3 linked regions of the Candidatus Palibaumannia cicadellinicola genome follow. The protein of the gene in region 3 binds, or shares a complex with, the protein of the main gene of each other region. Links are inferred from orthologs where the notes say so. Each region holds a gene or a part of one and is shown on either strand. Other genes may lie near its edges.

Region 1 (6,151 bases), 330 kb from region 3 along the record:
AGCTATGCTGGAGTAGCCGGCATCATGCGCCGACGTGTATTAGGCTTATTACCAAAGCTTGGTTATTTATGTGAGGAAGTCACTACTGGCCCCGATGCGCTGAAACAAGCTGATGAGGTAATTATTACCAATGCTTTGCTGCCGATAGCACCGGTAAACTCAATCGGTTCATACTGTTACTATGAACGTACCTTATTTAATTTACTCAGCCCACAGTGCCAATGCTAATGAAATACTAAATAATTTTAACAAGCATCCATTTGCTAACATCTCTTGCAATAAAAACAGCTATCACGAAACACCATAGTCAATCCGGATAGGCCATGAATAGTAAATTTATTGTTGTCGAGGGCCTCGAGAGTACCGGCAAGACCTCAGCAATTCAACAGATAGTAGCTATCTTACATAGCTATGGTATTAACGATATAATCTCTACTCGAGAGCCAGGTGGTACTCCATTGGCAGAACAACTACGTACTCTAATAAAGCAAGGCATAGGATCTGATCCGATTACCGACTGTGCTGAGCTTTTGTTGTTATATGCCGCACGTGCACAATTGGTAGAAAGTGTTATCAAACCTGCGCTAACGCGCGGTGCCTGGGTGATTAGCGATCGACACGATCTTTCCTCTCAAGCTTACCAAGGCGGAGGCCGCGGCATAGATAAACAGGTGTTACAAACTCTACGAAATGCGGTATTAGGGAATTTTTATCCTGATTTCACACTATATCTGGATTTGCCTCCGGCAATGAGTCTAGAGCGAGCCCGCGCTCGTGGCACACCACTAGATCGAATTGAAGCTGAATCACTATCTTTCTTCCACCGTACCCGCGCGCGTTACCAGGAACTAGTAGCTAACGATTCTAGTATCGTAACTATCGATGCTGGACAGCCGCGAGAAAAATTTAGCGCCGCAATTCGCAATCAGATAGAGCAGTGGCTTAGTACCCAGGAAATACATCGATGAGATTATATCCCTGGTTAGAATCTCATTACCTTAATATTTTGACTAGTTACCAGCAGGGTAAGGGACATCATGCACTCTTACTGTATAGTCAAAAAGGTAACGGGAAGGCATTCTTATTTCAAGCATTAAGTAATTGGTTAATGTGCCTCAAACCAAATACCATCATCAATTGTGGTCAGTGCCATAGCTGCCAATTGATGAATGCAGGCAATCACCCAGATTATTATAAGATTGAGCTAGAAAAAGAACAGCAGAGCATTGGTGTAGAGACAATCCGCATCTTGATTGAAAGCTTATATAGTCACCCGCATCAGGGCGGCGCTAAGGTAGTATCGCTGTCACATATCAAGTTATTGACCAAGCAGGGAGTAAATGCACTGCTAAAAATGCTGGAAGAACCGCCAGAGGAGACTTATTTTCTACTTGGTTCCAGAGATAAGTCATGCCTGTTACCCACTTTACTGAGCCGCTGTCTTTGCTGGCAATTACCTTCTCCGGATGAAGCGCTAGGGTTAAGTTGGTTACAGCAACAGAAGGAGACTTATCCTATTTTAGCTGCTCGCACCGCGCTACGTTTATGTGGAGGTGCTCCTCTAGCGGCGCTAGCCTTACTACAACCAGCATGTTGGAACAAGAGGCAAGCATTGTGTGTAGCTATGAGAGAAGCACTACATCATCGTGATTTTTTAACTTTGCTACCTTTCCTCAATGGAAATGAGGATGTACCGCTACATTGGGTGCTTACTCTCTTGATTGATGCACTCAAATTGCAGCAAGGAGCGCAGGCTTTTTTAGTTAACGCGGATCAGCTAAATTTGATAACTGCGGTAGCAATGCACTGGACTTCACTTACCCTGCATCGTCAAGTGCAGCAATGGCTACACTGCCACCACCAGTGGTCTGAGGTTAGCGGCATTAATCGCAAATTGTTGCTGACGTACCGATTATTAAATTGGGAGTGGGATATGAGTAATCCGTATACTCACCCCTGGACTCTATAACAAAAAGGGAAAGTTATGTTTTTAATTGATTCTCATTGTCATATCGACAAACTCAATTACCATAGTTTACACCGGGATGTAACAGATGTCATGAACAAAGCTAAGATACGCGATGTACGACTCATTTTAGCGGTGTGTACCATTCTACCTAACTTTGATAACATGACAGCCTTCATTGGCCGCCGTGATGATATTTTATTTTCTTGTGGCATTCATCCCTTGAACATTAATGAACAACCCTATGACTTATTCGAACTAGGCCGTATAGCTACAAGAGAGAACGTTGTGGCGCTCGGCGAAACTGGGCTAGATTATTCTTCTAATAAGCAGGAAAATAAAGCACTGCAGCAAGAGATATTCCGTGAACATATCCGTATTGGAAACGAGCAGAACAAACCTCTGATTGTGCACACCCGGAGCGCACGCGACGATACCATTGCCATTTTACGGGAAGGAAAAGCTGAGAAATGCAGTGGGGTATTACACTGTTTTACAGATGACCGTGATACTGCTAAAGTATTGCTAGATATAGGTTTTTATATCTCTTTCTCTGGTATTATTACTTTTCGTAATGCTGAGTTATTACGTGAAACTGCACGATTTGTTCCCCTTGATCGTCTGCTAATTGAAACTGATTCTCCCTATTTAGCGCCAGTACCTTACCGTGGTAAGGAGAATCAACCAGCGTATGTGCGCGATATAGCTGAATATATGGCAACACTGAAAAACATTAAGTTAGAGAAACTAGCAGCGGCTACTACCGCGAATTTCTGTCGATTATTCCACTTAGACGAGCAACTTAATAGCTTATGATAAATAAATTTTTACCCTTTCAGGCACAATACAATGGACGAAGAAACTATTTTTAGCAAAATTATTAGCAGGAAGATGCGAACCAATATTTTGTATCAGGATGATCTGGTAACTGCCTTTCGCGACATTCACCCGAAAGCTCCTATTCACATTATTATCGTTACTAATAAGTTAATTCCAACAGTTAACGACGTGAACACTACAGATGAAATAGCGTTAGGAAGAATGTTCTCCGTGGCTGCCAAAATCGCTAAACAGGAGAGCATCAGTGATGATGGGTACCGCTTAATTATTAATTGTAACTCTCATGGTAGACAAGAAATATATCATCTCCACATGCATTTACTAGGTGGTAGACAACTAGGTCCATTAATCACTTAATTGAGATTTAACCTTATAATTATAACATCAGACTTATGATGAGGATCAATATATTTTTAATATACTACTGACTATAGCACCGCTATTAACCAATAGTATAGCCGAAGCTAAGCAAGATCTATTATCTTCTGAACTGCTACCTGGGCTTTTAACTCGCGAGCTAGTACTAATGCCACCAAAATTTAAGTATCTTGACTGGAAAGGAAGCTTTTCTCCGCTCGTTAATCATATGATATCAGCTAATGGTATCTGCGAAGACAGCCTGCTGCTGGTTAATACCATAAAAAACAGTACCAACGGTAGCCTGCAGTCTGATGAAGCTACCGCCACGCTGAGTAGCTTGATTCCTAATCATAGTAATTTTCGTGTAGTAAGAGCAGACACACTTAAAAGTGCACGCATGAAGTTGGGACTTTCTGAAAATGACAGCTTAGAATCACGTAGTAAGGCAATAGGATGGCTAGATATCTTAACGCACAATATGTACTGTACAGCATCGCTAGTGGGGATATTAAACAACCAAACCTAGATATGGAGTTAATGCAAGTACAGACCGGAGAGATTGTATGGTCTGGTCATGGTGTGGCCCACGAATGAATCAAACACCGGGCTGATATCTAATCTAATAATGAATACAAAATGTATCAGCCTATAGCATTATATATTAGCCTACGCTATATGCGCGGGCTAGTATCAAACCACTTCGGTAGTTTAATCTCCTGGCTTTCCACTATCGGTATTACGCTCGGTGTAATGGCCTTAGTAACGGTATTATCGGTCATGAATGGTTTCAAGATAGAACTAGAAAGCAATATTCTTGGTTTTATTCCTCAGGCGTTGCTGACGACTCACGAGGGGTTTTTAGACCCTACAGTCATTTCAGTTTTAAAACCAAACATACTTCAAGGTACAACACGCGTTGCGTCCTTAACTATCGGAGACGTAGTATTGCAAAGCGCTAAAGGTTTAGCTATGGGCGTCATGCTCGGTGTCAATTCTTCTGATCCTGAACCTCTAGCCAACTATTTAGTTGATACACACATAAACCAGTTAGCACCCGGTCAGTACCAGGTAATTCTGGGTGAAAAGTTAGCAGATAAGCTGAGCGTAAAATTGAGTGATCAACTACGCTTAATCGTTCCCTCGGTTAATCAATTCACGCCGATGGGTCGTATTCCTAGCCAGCGCTTGTTCACCGTAGCTGGTACGTATGCTACCAAGAGTGAGGTAGACGACTATCAACTACTGGTTAATCAGCAGGATGCTTCGCGTCTTATGCATTATCCGTCTGGTTATGTCACAGGCTTGCGTCTATGGTTGCAGCAGCCTCTGAGCGTGGACCGTCTAAGTCAGCAACATTTACCCGATGGTTTAGTATGGAAAGATTGGCGTGAGCGTAAGAGCGAACTATTCCAGGCGGTGCGTATGGAGAAAAACATAATGGTATTGCTACTAAGCCTTATTGTCGCGGTGGCTGGCTTTAATATTCTTACTTCCCTATGCCTCCTAGTAATGGAAAAGCAGAGTGAAGTAGCTATTTTAAAAACACAGGGACTGAACAGTAGTCAAGTAATGCTGGTTTTTATGGCTTTAGGGACTATTATTGGAATTATCGGAGTACTATTTGGTACTTTCATCGGCGTACTGTTAGTAAGCTTGTTAAATAAGTTAGTGTTATTTGATAGTGCAGTGCTGCCGGTGAATATCGAGCCGTTGCAAATTACCATAATTGCTGTACTTACAATAGTAGTTGCATGGTTATCTACTCTTTACCCTTCCTGGTATGCAGCTACTATTAATTCAGTTGAGACGTTACGTTATGAATAATGCACCATTGTTACAATGTTACGAGCTAAGCAAGCGTTATCAAGAAGGTAAGCTATATATTGATGTGTTGCGGAACGTTAATTTTTCTATACAACAAGGGGAGATGATAGCGATTATGGGCCGCTCTGGTTCTGGTAAAAGTACGCTGTTACATCTACTGGGAGGGCTAGACGCACCGACATCTGGCGATGTTCTTTTTGAAGGCAAGCTGCTGAACAAACTTTCCTCCACCGCTTGTGCGGTACTACGCAATAAGCGGTTGGGTTTTATCTATCAATTTCACCACTTATTATCCGATTTTACTGCTCTAGAGAATGTTGCAATGCCGAGAATGATAGGAGGAGCCAAATCAACGGTAGCACTAACCGCAGCGCGTGAAATGCTGGTAATGGTAGGATTGGAAAAATGTAGCTATCACCGACCTTCGGAGTTGTCGGGCGGTGAGCGCCAGCGGGTGGCTATCGCCCGTGCACTAGTAAATTATCCATCACTTGTTCTTGCTGACGAACCTACTGGCAATCTAGATAAAAGCAACGCGGAGAGTATTTTTGAGCTCCTAAGCTTTATCAATATGCAAAAAGGTACTACTTTTATCGTAGTAACACATGATTTAAGCCTCGCTCAGAGGCTGCACCGCCAACTTGAGATGCGCGAAGGTAGTCTTATTGCAACTGAGCTCCGTTTAATTTCATGAGAATACCGTTATCATTGCAGATTGCGCTGCGTTTTCATTACAGACGGCAACGGAGCGGTATGGTATCTCTGATTTCTATCATCTCTACTATCGGTATATCCCTAGGTGTAATGGCGCTAATCATTGTTCTTAGTGCAATGAATGGTTTTGAGCGTGAATTAAATCAGCGTATACTAGCAGTGGTAGCACACGGAGAAATTGAACCCGTGAATCCTCCTTTCTTCGACTGGCAGAAATTAATAAAGCGCATAGAAAAGGTGCCAGGTATCGTAGCCGCTACACCTTATATTAATTTTACAAGCCTAGTAGAATACGAAGAAAAACGACAGGTTATTCAAGTCAAAGGCATAGATCCGGTACAGGAAATACGATTAAGCGCACTACCTCGCTTTGTGCCAACTCAAGCTTGGCAGAATTTCTGCGCCAACAAGCAGCAAATGATTATCGGAAAAGGTGTAGCTGATACT
Region 2 (8,704 bases), 120 kb from region 3 along the record:
TTCTATTACGGGTGTAACTGGTGACAGCTCACTAACTTGAGTCATACGCAAGCTTGCTTCACCACAGGGATTAATACATAAAAACGGTGCTAAATCCATAGTTATGTTTAGCGCTAGGCCGTGCAAAGAACAGCCTTTTATAATGCGCAAACCGATAGAACAAATTTTATCGTCTCCTACGTATACCCCGGGTGCGTTGGTACGAGTATCAGCAGTAATGGCGAAGCGGGAAAGGGTAGCGATCACCGTTTCCTCTAGTAGCGTGACTAGATTGCGTACGTTGAGCTGACGCCGGCGCAAATTGAGCATGACATACATTAATTGTTGACCTGGACCATGATAGGTTACCTGTCCACCACGATCGCTTTGAACTACTGGAATATCTCCGGGCATCAGTAAGTGTTCTGATTTACCAGCCTGCCCCTGAGTAAAAACAGGTTGATGCTGCACCAGCCATATTTCATCCCTAGTTTTCGCTCGGCGCTGCTCAGTAAAACTATGCATAGCGAGTGAAACTAGTTCATAGGGTTGTAGGCCAAGTTGTCGAATAATTACGTAATCAGTCTGTGTCGTTATCTCGGGCTCGGGATTTATGATGACGCAGGATTGGCTATCCTGTCTCTCTTTGAGATTTGTACTCATTTTGATTTTATAAACTTTTTGACAACATTTTTCGATGAGTATGTATCGACATTACTATACCAAAACCTATCATTAACACAATCAGAGACGATCCACCATAGCTAACGAGCGGTAGCGGCACACCAACAACGGGTAAGATACCACTTACCATACCAATATTAACAAAAACATAAACGAAAAAAATAAGCATAAAACCTCCCGCCATCACTCGGCCAAAAGTATTCTGCGCACTAGCGGCAATTACTATACCGCGGATAATCACGCTCAGATAGAGCATCAGCAGTACTAGAACGCCTAGGAATCCCAACTCTTCGCCTAATACCGCAAAGATAAAGTCGGTGTGACGCTCCGGTAAGAACTCTAGCTGTGATTGTGTACCATGCAGCCAACCTTTACCGTTTAGACCACCAGATCCAATTGCTATTTTCGACTGAATAATATGATAGCCGGCCCCAAGAGGATCGGTTTCAGGATCTAATAGCATTATTATCCTGTTTCGTTGATAATCGTGCATGAGGAAAAACCAAAGCACCGGGATAAAAGCAAAGACGAGCAATCCAGCAACTGCGATTAATTTACAACTAATACCAGAAAGAAATAGCACAAATAGACCTGATGCGCCGATTAAGATCGCGGTGCCTAAGTCAGGTTGCGCCGCTACTAGCAGAGTAGGGATAAAAATCAGCATCAAAGCAATGGCAGTATTCTTCAAAGATGGTGGATAACTATCTCGGTTAATGAAACGCGCTACCATTAATGGTACAGTTACTTTCGCGATTTCCGACGGCTGAAAACGTACCAAGCTTAAATCTAACCAGCGTTGGGCACCTTTACGAATTTGCCCGAAGACGTCTACTAGTACTAGTAGCAATAGGCATAACATGTACAAATATGGCGCCCATCCTTCATAAACTCGCGGTGGTACCTGCGCTAAAACTAGCATCACCAACAGGCCTATGATAATCTGAACCATCTTGCCTTCCATTATGCCTATATCCTGACCGCTGGCGCTCCATATCACAAAGGCGCTGTAGAGTAGTAGCAGTGTGATGAAAAATAACAACATCACATCGATATGTAGTTTATTTAATAGTATACTTTGTGGGGAATGATTAGTCATTGTCATTTAATCATGTGTCTTCTCATCTAGCAGCATGTAGTCTAAAATTTTCCTAGTAATGGTGCCTACCGCCGGACCTACTCCGCCATTTTCTAACAACACAACTACACAGACCGTTGGTTGATCGTATGGGGCGAATGCTGTCATCAATTTATGATCGCGTAGCCGTTCGGCTATCTTATGAACATTATAAGTTTCATTCGCTTTTAGGCTATAGACTTGAGCGGTACCTGATTTCGCAGCAGTCTTATAAGGTGCATCGGAAAAACTTTGCCGTGCTGTGCCGTTGGGGCGGTTAGCAACACCGTACATGCCGTCTTTAGCAATTTCCCAAAATTCCGAATTCGGATCTCCAATTTGGCTATTATTATGTTGGTGATATTGTACGAGCTGACCATTTTCCCGTGTACCAAATAGTAAATGTGGTGTACCGACGGCACCGTTATTAATGAGCGTCATCAGTGCTTTTGACATTTGTACCGGTGTAGCAGTCCAATATCCTTGGCCGATGCCAACTGAAATAGTATCCCCCTGATACCAAGGTTTATTGAAACGATTCATTTTCCAATGACGCGTAGGCATCACGCCAGCACGCTCCTCAGAAAGATCAATTCCAGTATTCTGACCATAGCCAAATTTTATCATCCACTCTGATAATCGATCAATTCCCATATCATAGGCAACCTGATAAAAGAAAGTATCTGCTGATTCCTCAAGAGCCTTGGTTACGTTAAGCCTACCGTGCCCCCAACGTTTCCAATCTCGATAACGTTTTTCTGAGCCTGGTAATTTCCACCAACCAGGATCAAATAGCGAGAAATGTTTCTCGAGAACTCCTAAGGTTAATGCAGACACTACAATATAAGGTTTAACAGTGGACGCAGGGGGATATACTCCCTGGGTCGCGCGGTTTATTAGTGGATAATTTTCATCCTTTAGTAGATTATGATAATCTTGACTGGAAATACCTTCTACAAAAAGATTAGGATCGAAACTGGGGTTCGATACTAATGCTCGGATACCACTGTCTCGCGGATCTACAACTACTACTGCAGCACGGCTACCAGCTAATAGTTTTTGAATATACTGTTGTAGGCTTAAATCTAACGTAAGATAGATGTCTTTGCCAGCCTGTGGTGGCTGCTGATGTAGTTGGCGAATAACGCGGCCGCGGTTGTTTACTTCTACCTCTTCATAGCCTGTTTTTCCGTGTAGGGTGCTTTCATAGTAACGTTCAATACCTAGTTTTCCGATATCGTGCGTTGCTGCATAATTGGCTATTATGCCCCTTTTTTCTAGCTGTGCTATATCGTAGTCGTTAATTTTGGCAACATATCCTATAACATGGGTTAAAGCTGAGCAGTAAGGGTAATAACGACGCTGGTATTCTTTAATCTCAACGCCAGGAAAACGGAATTGGTTCACAGCAAAACGTGCCTGCTGTACATCAGTGAGATTTGACTTTAGTAGTAATGAAGTAAAATTTCGTGAACGTTTACGCTCTTTTTCGAAATGGGCTATATCGTTATTAGTTAGATCTACAATAGAACTCAGATCTTCGAGAGTTTGTTTTAAATTATCTACTTTTTCTACTACCAGTTCTAGCTGATAAATAGTGCGGTTCAACGCTAGTGGTGTACCGTTGCGATCATAAATTATTCCTCTACTCGGCGTGAGAGGTACCAGCTTAATACGGTTTTCATTAGAGCGGGTGCGGTAATCTTCAAAGTTAGTGACTTGCAGAGAATATAAATTCAAGATAAGCACACCGCTGAGCAGCAAAATACCGGTAAACGCTACTAGTACACGGCGCACAAACAGCGCTAATTCAGCTGAATAGTCGCGAAATGGGTTACGTATTATTTTCATTTCGTAAAATTGACGATAACTATCGCATTATCTAATAATAATTAATTGTATTATTCATACTTGCTAAAAATTATGCTTTATAGCGTAGTGCGCACACTAGCGGTATAAACCTTGCTCGTCAATATAACCTTGTACCGAAGGCGTTAATAAATCATAGCAGGGTAGAATGGCATGTAGGCGTCCGCGAATATCACTAGCTGAAATTGCTAATTCTGGTGTTGCAGCGCAATATACAAGCCCCGCAGGTTGGTGGTGTAGCGCAGTAGGATCATCTGTTAAACGATTTTCCATCCAGTTATAACCATGTTGGTAACCAGGTCGTGCGCAAACTAGAATATGGCACAGCTCTAATAATTCTTTACTTCGGTGCCACTGTGGCAGTGTTAATAGAGAATCTTGACCAATAATTAAACCTAGTGGTGCCATAGGACCGTACTCCCTACGTATAGCTTGAAATGTTTCCACAGTCCAAGATGGCGTGGCGCGACGCAATTCACGTTCATCAATAATAAAAAGCTCACCAGGTGTGTCGGCAATAGCTAGTCGTGTCATCATTAGTCGTTGCTGAGGGGTTGCTTGTGGTGGTGGACGGTGTAGTGGAATATGATTCGGTAAAAGGATAACGCGTTGTAAATTTACTAACTGTGCTAACGCTATCACCGGCTGTAAATGGCCATGATGAATAGGGTCGAAGGTTCCGCCGTAGAAGGCTGTCAAGAATCTTTCAGACATCTATCATCGCGGTAGGAAAAAGCGTATTACTACATAATAGTTGTCCTAAGGCATTGATATCAGCCCAGACATAATCACTATAATCCTGCTTAACCGTGAGTTCTATCTTTAGCATGAGTGCTATTGCCTGATAGAGTTGTTGTACGCTAAGACGCTGTAGCGCCTGCATGAGCAACGGTCTGCGATTTTGCCAAATTTTATGCTGGTCGAACAATATACGCGCAGGCGTGTAGGCCATATGACGTTTGAGGGTAAGTAGTAGAAAAATATCTCGCTGGATATAGCGCAGGAGTATCACTGGTTCCCTAGCTTCTAGCCTCAATTGCTGTAGGATATGACTCGTACGTTTACTGTTGCCAGACAGTACCGCATTTATCCAATGAAACGGAGTAAAGTAAGAGGTATCGGTTACTGCCTCTTCTACCAACGGTAGAGTTAGTATGCCATCAGGATGAATTAGCTTTAGGCGCTCAAGTGCCTGGACCAGAGCAGGTAAATTACCTTCATAGCAATAACACAACAACTTACAAGCAGCATCATCTAGCGACAAATGCATGTTTTTAGCACGGTTCTTCACCCAGCATGGTAATTGTGCTGGGTCAGGCGTCGTGCAGTCAACCAGCACCGCATTATTGCTACTCAATGCTTTGAACCAGAAACTATTTTCTTGAGCACGAGTTAGTTTTTGGCCACGCAAAATTAATAGGAAATCTGGATGTAACAGCGACACCAGTATGGCTAGTTTTTTCTCGATAGTTGCAGTTACACCGTTTTCCGGTAGTCTCAGCAATAAAGTCTGGCGGTGGGCAAATAGGCTTAGTACTTGACTCAGGCTGAAGATGGTATCCCAATCAGTGACATCTTCTAATGAGACGCGGAAATGTTCATTAAACTTAAGAAGCTGCGCCTTAGCTTGAATACTGTCTTCGCTCTCTTGTAGTAATAAGAGATCATTCCCAAGGAGTAAATAGCAAGGACGCAAATGATTTTGTAGTTGCGTCCTGAGCTGTTCCGGATAAATCCGGATCATCGCGTTGCCGAGACCACCATCAGCTGTGGCAACAAGATCTTGGCCAAAGCATCATCAGTAGTATACACATGTTGCAGCACTAACAAAAGTTGATGCACCAGCTGCTGCGAAGCCTGTTGGTGCATCTCCTGGCGAATCATATCTTCTTCCTCGTTTTTAGCTAGTGCCATTAGCGGATTATCAAATAAAGTACGGTAGACCTTAATATTAATGGGATAATAATCCTTGTTGGGCATGAAGAACTTTATTTGGTATCCTGCCGTTTTACCATCTTGGAATACCGAGATGGTCACTTTACTTTCCGATGAATTAAGAATGTACAGTGATGGCATAGCTGGGCTATTAGTATCGTCGTGGATAGTAATATCATTTATATGCAACTATGTGAATTGGTATTCTACGTAAATGATAGCAACAGCTAGTAGTCAAAATCACTGCTAAACCTAGCATCGGTGCAAAAGTGAGGTATCGTATACCGCCTTCTTCTATTAACCTAACCTACTACTAGGTTTATCAGTTTTCCAGGAATATAAATTACTTTATGTACTTTAGTATCTTCTAGATATTTAGCAACCGATTTTTCTCTAGAGGCACGTTCCAGTACAAATACTTCGTCGGCATCAGCGGGCACGGTAATTCTACTGCGCCGTTTACCATTTATCTGAATTACTATTAATTGAGCGTCCTCCACCAGCGCTGATTTGTCCACTATGGGCCATGGGGCATTATCAATGTTTCCTTCTCCGCTCAGTGCCTGCCATAGCGTGAAGCAAACATGAGGAGTAAATGGATACAACATACGCACTACCGCAAGTAGAGCTTCCTGCAACAGAGCGCGGTCTTGTGTACTATCCTGCGATGCGTGTACCAATTTATTTATGATCTCCATAATTGCGGCAATAGCAGTATTAAAAGTTTGGCGGCGGCCGATATCATCGGTAACCTTAGCTATTGTTTGATGTAGTAAGCGCCGGAGTACTTTGTGTTCGTCACTCATAGCTGCGAAATCTAGCGCAACTACTTTGCCCCGCTGGGTATGTTCATAAATTAGCTTCCAGATGCGTTTCAAAAATCTATTAGCTCCCTCTACGCCAGACTCTCGCCATTCCAATGTCATTTCCGCTGGAGATGCGAACATCATAAACAGACGCACAGTATCAGCGCCGTATTTTTCGACCATAATCTGCGGGTCAATACCGTTGTTTTTAGATTTTGACATTTTACTCATGCCTGCGTACACCAGCTCATTACCCTGTGAATCTAGAGCTTTAACAAGGTAACCTTTTTCATCACGCTGGACGCTGACATTAATCGGTGAGACCCATATATGCTCACCGGTACTACTTACGTAGTAAAAGGAATCAGCCAGTACCATACCTTGACACAGTAGACGTTTAGTAGGCTCATCGGACCTCAACATCCCAGCATCGCGTAATAATTTATGATAAAAGCGGAAGTACATCAAGTGCATGATTGCGTGTTCAATACCTCCGATATATTGATCCACTGGTAGCCAATAGTTTGTGGCGTTAATATCTAACATACCTTGGTCATAATGTGGACAAGTATAGCGCGCGTAGTACCATGAAGATTCCATAAAAGTATCGAAGGTATCAGTTTCACGCATCGCAGGATTACTATCATAGGTAGTCTTCGACCATCGGTCATCGTCTTTAAGTGGATTAGAGATCCCGTCCATGAAAATATCTTCTGGTAATATCACCGGCAGCTTATCTACTGGCGTTGGTACTATGGTGCCGTCTTCTAGTGTAATCATAGGTATCGGCGTGCCCCAGTAACGTTGGCGGGAAACTACCCAGTCCCGTAGGCGATAGTTAATTTTTCTCTCGCCTATACCACGTGCTACTAAGACGGTTGCAATAGCTTGGCAGGCCTCTTGATAATTCAGACCATCGAAATTGCCAGAGTTATACAGAATACCTTTTTGAATCATTGCCTGCGCGCTGATATTAGGTTCGCTCCCGTCCGCATTGCGGATTACTGTTTTTATGGGTAGAGAGTATTTGCAAGCGAACTCCCAATCCAGCTGATTGTGTCCAGGTACTGCCATGACTGCTCCAGTGCCATAATCTTTCAGCACAAAGTTCGTCACCCATATTGGTAGCTTCTCTCCGGTCAACGGGTGGATTACGTGCAGACCAGTAAAGACACCAGTTTTGACCCTCGTGACCATTTCCGCTTCTGTTACTTTCGTATGTTCGCAATTATTCATAAAATTTTTTAATGCTGAATTATCGCTAGCAGCTTGCCGTGCAAGATAATGGTGTGTTGTAATCGCAAAATAGGTAACGCCCATTAAAGTGTCAGGACGGGCGGTATAGACGGTAAGTTGGTCTTCTATTTCCGCAACCTGAAAGGTAATATTGATGCCTTCAGAACGCCCGATCCAATTACGTTGCATGATTTTGATCTGTTCTGGCCAGCCATCCAATTGATCTAAATCATCAAGTAACTCATCGGCATAAGCAGTAATTTTAACAAACCACTGTGGGATATCTTTGCACTTGACGCGAGTGCCACATCGCCAACAGCAACCGTCGATAACCTGTTCGTTAGCCAGTACCGTTTGATCGTTTGAGCACCAGTTCACAGATGACGTCTTCTTATAGACTAAGCCTTTTTCATATAACTGGATGAAGAACCACTGTTCCCAACGGTAATATTCTGGCCTGCATGTTGTAATTTCACGGCTCCAATCGTAGCCAAAACCTAGTCGCTTTAATTGATTCTTCATAGCGTCAATATTCGCATAGGTCCATGATGCCGGCGCTATTTGGTTTTGAACTGCTGCTCTTTCAGCAGGTAGCCCAAAGGCATCCCATCCGATTGGTTGTAGTACGTTTTTACCTTGCATCCGCTGATAACGAGAAAGTACGTCTCCGATGGTGTAATTACGTACATGTCCCATATGCAAACTGCCAGAAGGATAGGGTAGCATAGAAAGACAATAATATTTTTCTTTACTAGTATCTTCGGTTACCTTGAAAGTTTCATGTTTATCCCAGTATTTCTGAATTTGGGCTTCTATCTCTTTCGGGTCATAAAGCTCTTGCATAGCAGTAAGTGGTCCTTAAGTAAAATATAGCTGCGCTGGCGCGAGTCGAGCAAATCATTATGCCTTTGTATACAGCTGTGATACTGGTAGTATCAGAAAGGTAGGTGATCTAAAAATCAAACGCTGAGGAATCAGTAACGCAAGCAAGTAAGTACGTAATCAAGGAAGATTAACTTTGGCGTTATCTATCAGCCTGGCTTTGCCTAGCCAAGCACTAAATAACACTACTGCCTGT
Region 3 (8,575 bases):
CAGAATTATTATGGATGGTCAGCAAGGTGATGAGTATGATAATGCACTCGCTACTATCGCTGAGCTAGAGGACGTAGGTTGGAAGGTACGTCTTTGTTTAATGGATACACAGCGTGCTTTGAATTTTCTGGTTCGTAAAACACGACTACCCTCTAATGAATTAGATAAAGCAAGAGAAATCCTACGAGATATTGAGTCTTTACTACCTCATAATGAATCATTATTCCAAAAAGTAAATTTTCTTTTGCAAGCGGCGATGGGATTTATAAATATCGAACAAAACCGTATTATAAAGATATTTTCAGTAGTTTCGGTAGTGTTTCTACCACCGACACTTGTTGCCTCTAGCTATGGGATGAACTTTGATTTCATGCCGGAACTAAAGTGGTATTTCGGCTATCCAGCCGCCATTATACTCATGATTATTGCTGGTGTTGCTCCGTACCTATATTTTAAGCGCCGCAACTGGTTATAGATATAGATAGTAATATAAATGCTATTAGCTATTCAAACTCAAACTTAGCATGAGATCAACCTGCTAGAAATAAAAGGAAATGATAAATAATGACTGCTGTAAGTAAGTCTTATTTGAAGACCACTTCTTATCTATTAATGTTTTTGTTTATGGCAGCCATAATTCCGTTACATTTGTTTCCATGCTTTATCGCAGGCTTCTTAGCCTATGAGGTTATTGTTTCACTAACTCCTTGGTTCGAGCGTTTAGTCGGTATTGGCTGCGCACGTTGGGTTGTAGTGACTCTTATTGCCGTTTTTGTTGTCATTACGATGACATTAGGCATAATTAGACTATTAAGCTTTCTAACTTGGGATATTGAACGCGGTATCGACATTATTGCTGAAACTAACCGAATTTTTTCTAATATCAAAAATCGTATACCAGACTTTTTGTCCCCATTCTTTCTACCAAATAGTGCAGAAGATCTTAAAGATAAGCTTCTTAAGCTTATTGAATCTAACCTTATCATCATTCGTAATATGGGTAGTACGTTTTTACATGGGATAATAACAATATTTATTGGTCTAATAATGGGTGCTGTGATATCTCTAAATAAATCATCAAGTAATAGTACCTATTTTATTAATCAGTTGTTAGCACGCTTACGTTGTTTGTCTCAAGCTTTTCGCCATATAGTTTTTGCCCAAATTAAAGTATCATTATTAAATACTTTACTTACTTCTATTATCATACTAATGATTTTTCCATTTTTAGGTATTAATTTACCGCTAGGGAAGACTCTTATTGTCTTCACTTTTATCTTTGGCTTACTACCTATTATTGGGAACCTTATTTCTAATATGATGATTATCATCTCAGCATTTTCTGTTTCTCTAACAGTGGGTGGATTTATGATGATCTACTTAATATTTATCCATAAACTAGAATATTTTACCAATGCCGAAATAATTGGTAATAGTATTCAGGCTAAATCTTGGGAACTACTACTTGCTATGCTTATCTCTGAGGCAGCCTTTGGTATCGAAGGTTTAGTGGCTGCTCCAATTTATTATGCATATCTCAAAAATGAATTACGGGCGGAGAAATTAATATAATAATAAGTATTAAATATCTATATAAGTGACTTTAAGCGCATTTTCCTCAATAAATGTACGCCGTGGTTCTACCGCATCACCCATTAGGGTAGTAAAAAGCTGGTCGGCATTCATTGCATCTTTCACTGTAACGCGCAGTATGTTCCGACTTTTTGGATCCATAGTAGTTTCCCATAATTGCTGAGGATTCATCTCTCCGAGACCTTTATAGCGCTGAACGATCATACCACGACATGACTCTTTTATTAGCCATTCCACTACCTGCTCAAAAGTTTTAACTAACTTACGATGTTCACCACGCTTAATATATGTCTCTGGCACGATTACATCATGTAATTTTTCTCCTAGTATTATTAGTTTACGGTATTCACTACAATTTATGAAATCAACATCTAGCAAATAATTAGTTTTTACACCGTAAGTTCGTACCCATAACCTAGGTTCGAATAACTGACGCTCGTTTTCTTGTACTTCAAAATAGTAACTAATGCCATGCTTATCTTGCTCATTAAGTATTTTAGATAATAACGCTATCCAGTTTGTAACTATAGTAGCATTTTGCATTTCTATTTCTGTCAGCATCGGATGATAGATTAACTGTTTTAGTAATGCGCGCGGAAATCTACGCTCCATACGGTCTATAATCTTTTGCACAACATAATACTCTATGACCAGCGCTTTTAGCGCTGGTCCAGAAAAAACATGCTTTTTAGAGTATAACTTAGCTCCATCTATAGCTAGTGATATCTGATATTGATCCATAGCATCATCATCATGAATATACTGTTCTTGTTTACCTTTTTTAACCTTATATAGCGGTGGCTGAGCAATAAAAATATGACCTTTATTAATGATTTCTGGCATATGACGATAAAAAAAAGTTAGTAACAAGGTACGGATATGGGAGCCATCTACGTCGGCATCAGTCATTATAATAATTGTATGATAACGTAACTTATCTGAATTGTACTCATCTCTACCAATGCCGCAACCAAGTGCAGTAATTAATGCTGCTACTTCATTAGAGGAGAGCATCTTATCAAAACGAGCCTTTTCAACGTTAAGTATTTTACCTTTAAGCGGTAGTATTGCTTGATTTTGACGATTACGGGCTTGTTTAGCAGAACCACCTGCAGAATCACCTTCAACTAGATATAATTCGGATAACGTAGGATCACGTTCCTGACAATCAGCTAGTTTACCTGGTAAACCGGCTAAATCCAACGCTCCTTTACGTCGAGTTATTTCTCGTGCTTTACGCGCTGCATCGCGAGCACGAGCTGCATCAATAATTTTGCTAACTATAATTTTGGCATCGTTAGGATGCTCTAGTAAATATTCAACTAACAGTTCATTTATTAATGATTCAACCACTGCTTTAACTTCTGAAGATACCAGCTTATCTTTAGTCTGAGAAGAAAATTTTGGATCCGGCACCTTAACTGATAGTACAGCTATTAAACCTTCACGGGCGTCGTCGCCGGTAGCGATAATTTTGTTTTTTTTATTATAACCTTCTTTATCTATATAAGAGTTAAGGGTACGAGTCATAGCTGCACGGAAACCAGCTAAATGAGTACCACCATTTGGTTGTGGAATATTATTAGTAAAACAGTAAATGTTTTCTTGAAAACCATCATTCCATTGCATAGCAATTTCTACACTAATATGATCTTTATCAGTAGAGAAATAGAAAATATTAGAGTGAATTGGTGTTTTATTTTTATTAAGGTATTTTACAAAAGCTTTAATACCACCTTGATAATGAAAATTATCTTCTTTAGAGTAACGTAAGTCATGCAAGCGAATATAAATACCAGAGTTCAAAAAAGATAGTTCTCGTAAACGTTTAGCTAAAATTTCGTATTGGAATTCTTTATGATTAGTAAAAGTTTGAAAACTAGGCCAGAAGCGTACGGTCGTACCAGTTTGTCTAGTATTGCCTACAACCGTTAATGGAGCTTGTGGTACTCCAGAATAATAAGTTTGCTGATGGACTTTACCTTCACGTTTGATTATAAGTTCTAGTTTTTCTGAAAGTGCATTTACTACCGAAATTCCAACACCATGTAGGCCACCCGATACTTTATAGGAATTATCATCAAATTTTCCACCTGCATGTAGTACGGTCATGATGACTTCTGCCGCAGAGATGTCTTCTTCTACGTGGATATCGGTAGGAATACCTCGTCCATTATCTTGGACGGAAACAGAGTTATCTTTGTGAATAGTAACTACTATTTCTTTACAATATCCAGCAAGAGCTTCGTCAATCGCATTATCCACAACTTCGAATACCATATGATGTAAACCAGTACCATCATCGGTATCACCAATATACATTCCTGGTCGCTTACGCACCGCGTCCAGTCCTTTAAGTACTTTAATATTTGAGGAATCATAAGAATTAGACATTAACTGTTTCGACTCATTGAGTAATAAGGTCAAAGATTGATTCGACCATTTGATCACAGAGAGTATTTTTTAGTTACTCAGTCTAAATCTATAAGCTAAATATATCAGTGAGGTCACTTTATATATTTATCAGATAAATATGAACGAGTGTTATTCTCTCAATATAATTGCTTATAAAATCTTTATAAGAACTAATAATTAATTTTATTCTGTGCTTAAATTTTAATTTAATGTATATATTAATGTAATAAATATAATTACCTACTAAGGTAGAGTGACTTTACTAGATGAATTATATAGAAAATATTTTTCATAGACGCATTGGCATAACAACATAAACTGACATTTGGTTCACACAATCTTCAATCTGTACACCAGATATCTCATTAGTTAGTAACAAACGAACATTTTCACATTTTAAAACATTTAGTATATCAAGAATATAGTTAACATTAAAGTTAACTTCTATTTGATCGCCTTCGTAATAAACATCTAAGATTTCTTCTGCTTCTTCTTGTTCTAGATTATTTGCAGTGATTTTTAGTTGATTCTTTTTAAGAGAAAGTCGTACACCACGAAACTTATCGTTAGATAGAATAGCAACACGGGTAAAAGCGTGCTTCAGTACATCGCAACGTGTTTGCAGAATTTTGTTCGTATTTTTGGGTAAGACACGATGGTAATCTGGAAAACTTCCATTAATCAACTTTGAAGTAAAAATATAGTCACCAATGCAAGCTAAAATATTGTTACTACCAATTTTTAATTGAATTAAATCATCATAAGAATCTAATATTCGTAGTAATTCAATGACTCCTTTACGTGGTATTATTACAGAATGATATGGTAAAGATGCTAATTGACTCACAGAAATAGTACACGCCGCCAGGCGATGTCCATCAGTAGCAACAGTGCGTAGTTTATCACCTTCCGTCTCAAAAAGTAGACCGTTAAGATAATAGCGTACATCCTGATGAGCCATAGAAAATTGTGTAGATTCAATCAACTGTTTCAGTCTATTTTTTTGTATAGTAAATTCTACTTTACTTTCCCAATGATCTAAATGAGGAAAATTTGTAGCTGGTAGTGTCATTAATGAGAAACGGCTACGTCCTGATCTTACAAGTATTCTATCTTTTTCAAGCGTTACTATAATATTGGCGCCTTCTGGTAGATAACGGCAAATATCTAACAATTTTCGTGCACATACTGTAGTAACACCTGGCTCATGAGCTGTTTTTAAAAAAACTCGTGCTACTATTTCTATTTCTAAGTTTGTACCAGTTATTAGTAGATGTTCTGTTGTTACTTCTAATAGTAGATAACTTAAACTTAGTAAGTTATGACGACTACTTAATCTATTACTAACTTGTTGTAGAGGTTTAAGCAAATCCTCGCGTTTCACAATAAATTTCATAGTTTAAGTTAAGAAGACAATATTCTAATTAAGTGAGAAAAATCTTCTTTAATATCATGGTTTTCTTTTTGTAGTTGATCAATTTTTCGACAAGCATGCAATACTGTTGTATGATCACGTCCGCCGAAAACATAACCGATTTCTGGTAGACTATGATTAGTTAATATTTTCGATAATGCCATAGCTATTTGACGAGGACGTGCAACCGAGCGGGAACGTCTTTTAGACAATAAGTCTGCTACCTTAATGTTATAATATTCAGCTACAATTTTTTGTATATGATCGATCGTAACTAATTTATCTTGTAATGCTAGTAAATCTTGTAGAGCTTCGCGTACTAAATCTATGGTAATAACGCGGCCAGTTAAGTTAGCATTGACTATAACGCGATTCAATGCTCCTTCTAGTTCACGCACATTAGAACGCAATCGTTTCGCAATGAAAAAAGCTACTTCTCCTAGAAGGTTGATATTATTCTCGTCTGCTTTTTTCATTAGAAGAGCTACACGTGTCTCAAGTTCTAAGGGTTCTATAGCTACGGTTAATCCCCAACCAAAACGGGACTTTAATCTGTCTTCTACACCGATTATTTCCAGAGGATACCGATCAGATGTCAGAATAATCTGCTGATTATTTTCTAATAAAGCATTAAAAGTATGGAAAAATTCTTCTTGCGAACGTTCTTTATGAGCAAAAAACTGAATATCATCAATAAGTAAAACATCAATAGAACGGTAATATCGTTTAAACTCTTCGATGACATTATTTTGTAGTGCCTTAACCATATCCTGCACAAATCGCTCGGAATGCATATAGACTACCCTAGTGTTTGCTTTACTACTCATCAAGCGATTGCCTATAGCATGCAGCAAATGTGTTTTACCTAAGCTAGTATGACCATACATAAATAGTGGATTATAAGCTCCACCAGGATTATCAGCTACTTGTCTTGCTGCCGTACGTGCTAATTGGTTAGATTTACCTTCTATGAAATTATCAAAAGTTTTTTTGGGATTAATATAAGAGCGATAAGATAGCGGGTGTTGCATTACTGTTATCTGTGGTGGCTTACTACCTACTTCGAAGCGTAATAATGGCGCATGTTTACCACAAAAATCATTAAGCAATTCATTAATACTATTTAGGTACTTATCGCGTACCCAATCTAGCACAAATCTGTTTGGGGCATAAAGCGCCAGCATATTTTCACTCAGTTCTGCTTGTAGGGGACGTATCCACATACTAAATTCTGTCATTGATAACTCATTCTGTAACCGTACAAGACATTGCTGCCAAAGCGAAAGTGACATCGCAAACTCCAATGAAAGCATAATGAAAATAATCAATAATATTATATATGTACAAGATTATTTAAGTTACATATATTATCCGATGTTTATTACCAACAATTTAGTTCTTAGTTAGGAGATCAATGAGTATTTATATTAGAAATTATAGATAATAACGCAAACTACGATGTAGATCTTCATAGTTTTTATCCACAGGTAAAAATGATACTTGATTCTCACGAAAATTCAGCATAGGCTTAATTTTTGTGAGAGATTGATACTCATTATTATGAGTAATAAACATTCGAATATTAATGTGATTTATTGCATTTTTACATATATATGAGTATATTATTTCGTAACTGTACGAGACTGAAATTAGTTTTTTAAGTATAAATTTCATAAGTATCAGTTATATAGTTAGTAACTATATTAATAACATGATTAACATATAATTATATGGTTAGCTAAAAATTAATATGAAACGTACTTTTCAACCATCTTTATTAAAACGTCACCGTACCCATGGTTTTCGTGCTCGTATAGCTACAAAAAGTGGTCGTCAGATTTTAGCGCGCCGCCGTGCGAAAGGTCGCTCACGTTTGACAGTATCTATTTCAGGAAAGAAAACACACCGGTGGTGAAACATGCTTTTTCAAGGGAGTTACGGTTGTTAACACCCAATAATTTTGCTTTTGTTTTCCAGCAGCCTCAACTAGTTGGTACGTCGCAAATTACTATTCTCGGGCGCTTAAATTCGCTGGGTTATCCTCGTATTGGTCTTACAATATCTAAAAAAAATATAAAATTAGCTCATGAACGTAATCGTATTAAGCGCCTGATGCGTGAAAGCTTTCGTTTACATCAGCATACCTTACCTATCATGGATTTTGTCGTCATTGCTAAAAAAGGACTTGCTGATCTTGATAATTATTCTCTGAGAGAAACATTAGAAAAGTTATGGCGTCGCCATTATCGCCAATATTAAAGCTACTAAGTTGGTTGATACGTTGTTATCAGCTTATTATTAGTCCACTATTAATACCCCATTGTAGATTTTGGCCTACATGTTCGCAATACGGTATTGAAGCGATACATAGGTTTGGTATCTTCAAAGGTAGTTGGTTAATATTAAAACGCATATTAAAATGCCACCCTTGGAACCCAGGGGGCGAAGATATCTTGCCGACAAAAAACTTTGACAAAAGAGAACACTAATAATGGATTCGCAACGCAATCTTCTTGTCATAGCTTTGCTGTTTGTTTCTTACATGATTTGGGAAATATGGCAGACTGACCATGATCCACAAACTACTATTAAAAACACACCACATGCAGCAAAAGAAACCACTGATGATCTATTCGAACAGAACATACCATTCTACGAAAAAGGTAAATTAATTCTTGTTAAAACAGATATATTTTTACTTAAAATAAATACTTATGGTGGTGATATCGAGCAGGCTTATTTACTAACATATCCTAAGAAATTAGGTTCGCCAAAACCTTTCCATTTGCTAGAAACTTCTCCTGAATTTATCTATCAAGCACAAAGTGGGCTTATGGGTAAACATGGTCAGGATAATGTAGAGCGTCCAATCTATACTACTAATGCTAATACTTATGTCATGAAGGATAATCAAAGCGTACTACGCGTACCACTAACTTATACATCACTAGAAGGAGTGGTATACACAAAAACGTTTATCTTTAAACGTAGCGATTTTGCCGTTCAGATCTGTGATAGTATTCAAAATACTAGTACTAAGCCACTAGTATTAACTTTATTTGGTCAGTTAAAACAATCTTTGAATTTACCGAATAAACGTGATATTAGTAATAATAATTTGTCATTACAAACTTATCGCGGTGCCGCTTATTC

The links.
Region 1: the proteins of dnaN (region 3) and holB are in contact, whole or in part, in a cryo-EM structure (PDB 8GIZ), measured with the Escherichia coli proteins. The link is inferred for Candidatus Palibaumannia cicadellinicola from one-to-one orthologs.
Region 2: the proteins of dnaN (region 3) and holA are in contact, whole or in part, in a cryo-EM structure (PDB 8GIZ), measured with the Escherichia coli proteins. The link is inferred for Candidatus Palibaumannia cicadellinicola from one-to-one orthologs.

Annotation. Positions count from the first base shown.
Region 1 is NZ_CP008985.1:491,520-497,670, reverse strand. The notes cover bases 1-2,966. They hold holB (DNA polymerase III subunit delta'), read left to right. Parts: upstream 1-964; coding sequence 965-1,969; downstream 1,970-2,966. Other genes in these bases: IM45_RS03795 (HIT domain-containing protein), read left to right, coding at 2,816-2,966; IM45_RS02390 (metal-dependent hydrolase), read left to right, coding at 1,985-2,782; tmk (dTMP kinase), read left to right, coding at 324-968; pabC (aminodeoxychorismate lyase), read left to right, coding at 1-228. Outside these bases: more of IM45_RS03795, read left to right, coding at 2,967-3,163; lipoprotein-releasing ABC transporter permease subunit LolC, read left to right, coding at 3,803-4,990; lipoprotein-releasing ABC transporter ATP-binding protein LolD, read left to right, coding at 4,983-5,684; lipoprotein-releasing ABC transporter permease subunit LolE, read left to right, coding at 5,681-6,151. UniProt on the Escherichia coli protein: Part of the beta sliding clamp loading complex, which hydrolyzes ATP to load the beta clamp onto primed DNA to form the DNA replication pre-initiation complex.
Region 2 is NZ_CP008985.1:285,154-293,857, reverse strand. Bases 3,375-6,364 are described here. They hold holA (DNA polymerase III subunit delta), read right to left. Parts: upstream 5,394-6,364; coding sequence 4,356-5,393; downstream 3,375-4,355. Other genes in these bases: leuS (leucine--tRNA ligase), read right to left, coding at 5,887-6,364; lptE (LPS assembly lipoprotein LptE), read right to left, coding at 5,390-5,773; nadD (nicotinate-nucleotide adenylyltransferase), read right to left, coding at 3,728-4,363; mrdA (peptidoglycan DD-transpeptidase MrdA), read right to left, coding at 3,375-3,631. Outside these bases: lipoyl(octanoyl) transferase LipB, read right to left, coding at 1-642; peptidoglycan glycosyltransferase MrdB, read right to left, coding at 650-1,762; more of mrdA, read right to left, coding at 1,769-3,374; more of leuS, read right to left, coding at 6,365-8,469; panC (pantoate--beta-alanine ligase), read right to left, coding at 8,629-8,704. UniProt on the Escherichia coli protein: Part of the beta sliding clamp loading complex, which hydrolyzes ATP to load the beta clamp onto primed DNA to form the DNA replication pre-initiation complex.
Region 3 is NZ_CP008985.1:161,580-170,154, forward strand. What follows is about bases 3,352-6,212. They hold dnaN (DNA polymerase III subunit beta), read right to left. Parts: upstream 5,405-6,212; coding sequence 4,298-5,404; downstream 3,352-4,297. Other genes in these bases: gyrB (DNA topoisomerase (ATP-hydrolyzing) subunit B), read right to left, coding at 3,352-3,987; dnaA (chromosomal replication initiator protein DnaA), read right to left, coding at 5,413-6,212. In the rest of the region: magnesium/cobalt transporter CorA, read left to right, coding at 1-475; IM45_RS00730 (AI-2E family transporter), read left to right, coding at 565-1,572; more of gyrB, read right to left, coding at 1,582-3,351; more of dnaA, read right to left, coding at 6,213-6,714; rpmH (50S ribosomal protein L34), read left to right, coding at 7,173-7,337; rnpA (ribonuclease P protein component), read left to right, coding at 7,331-7,681; membrane protein insertion efficiency factor YidD, read left to right, coding at 7,654-7,911; membrane protein insertase YidC, read left to right, coding at 7,914-8,575. UniProt on the Escherichia coli protein: Confers DNA tethering and processivity to DNA polymerases and other proteins. Acts as a clamp, forming a ring around DNA (a reaction catalyzed by the clamp-loading complex) which diffuses in an ATP-independent manner freely and bidirectionally along dsDNA.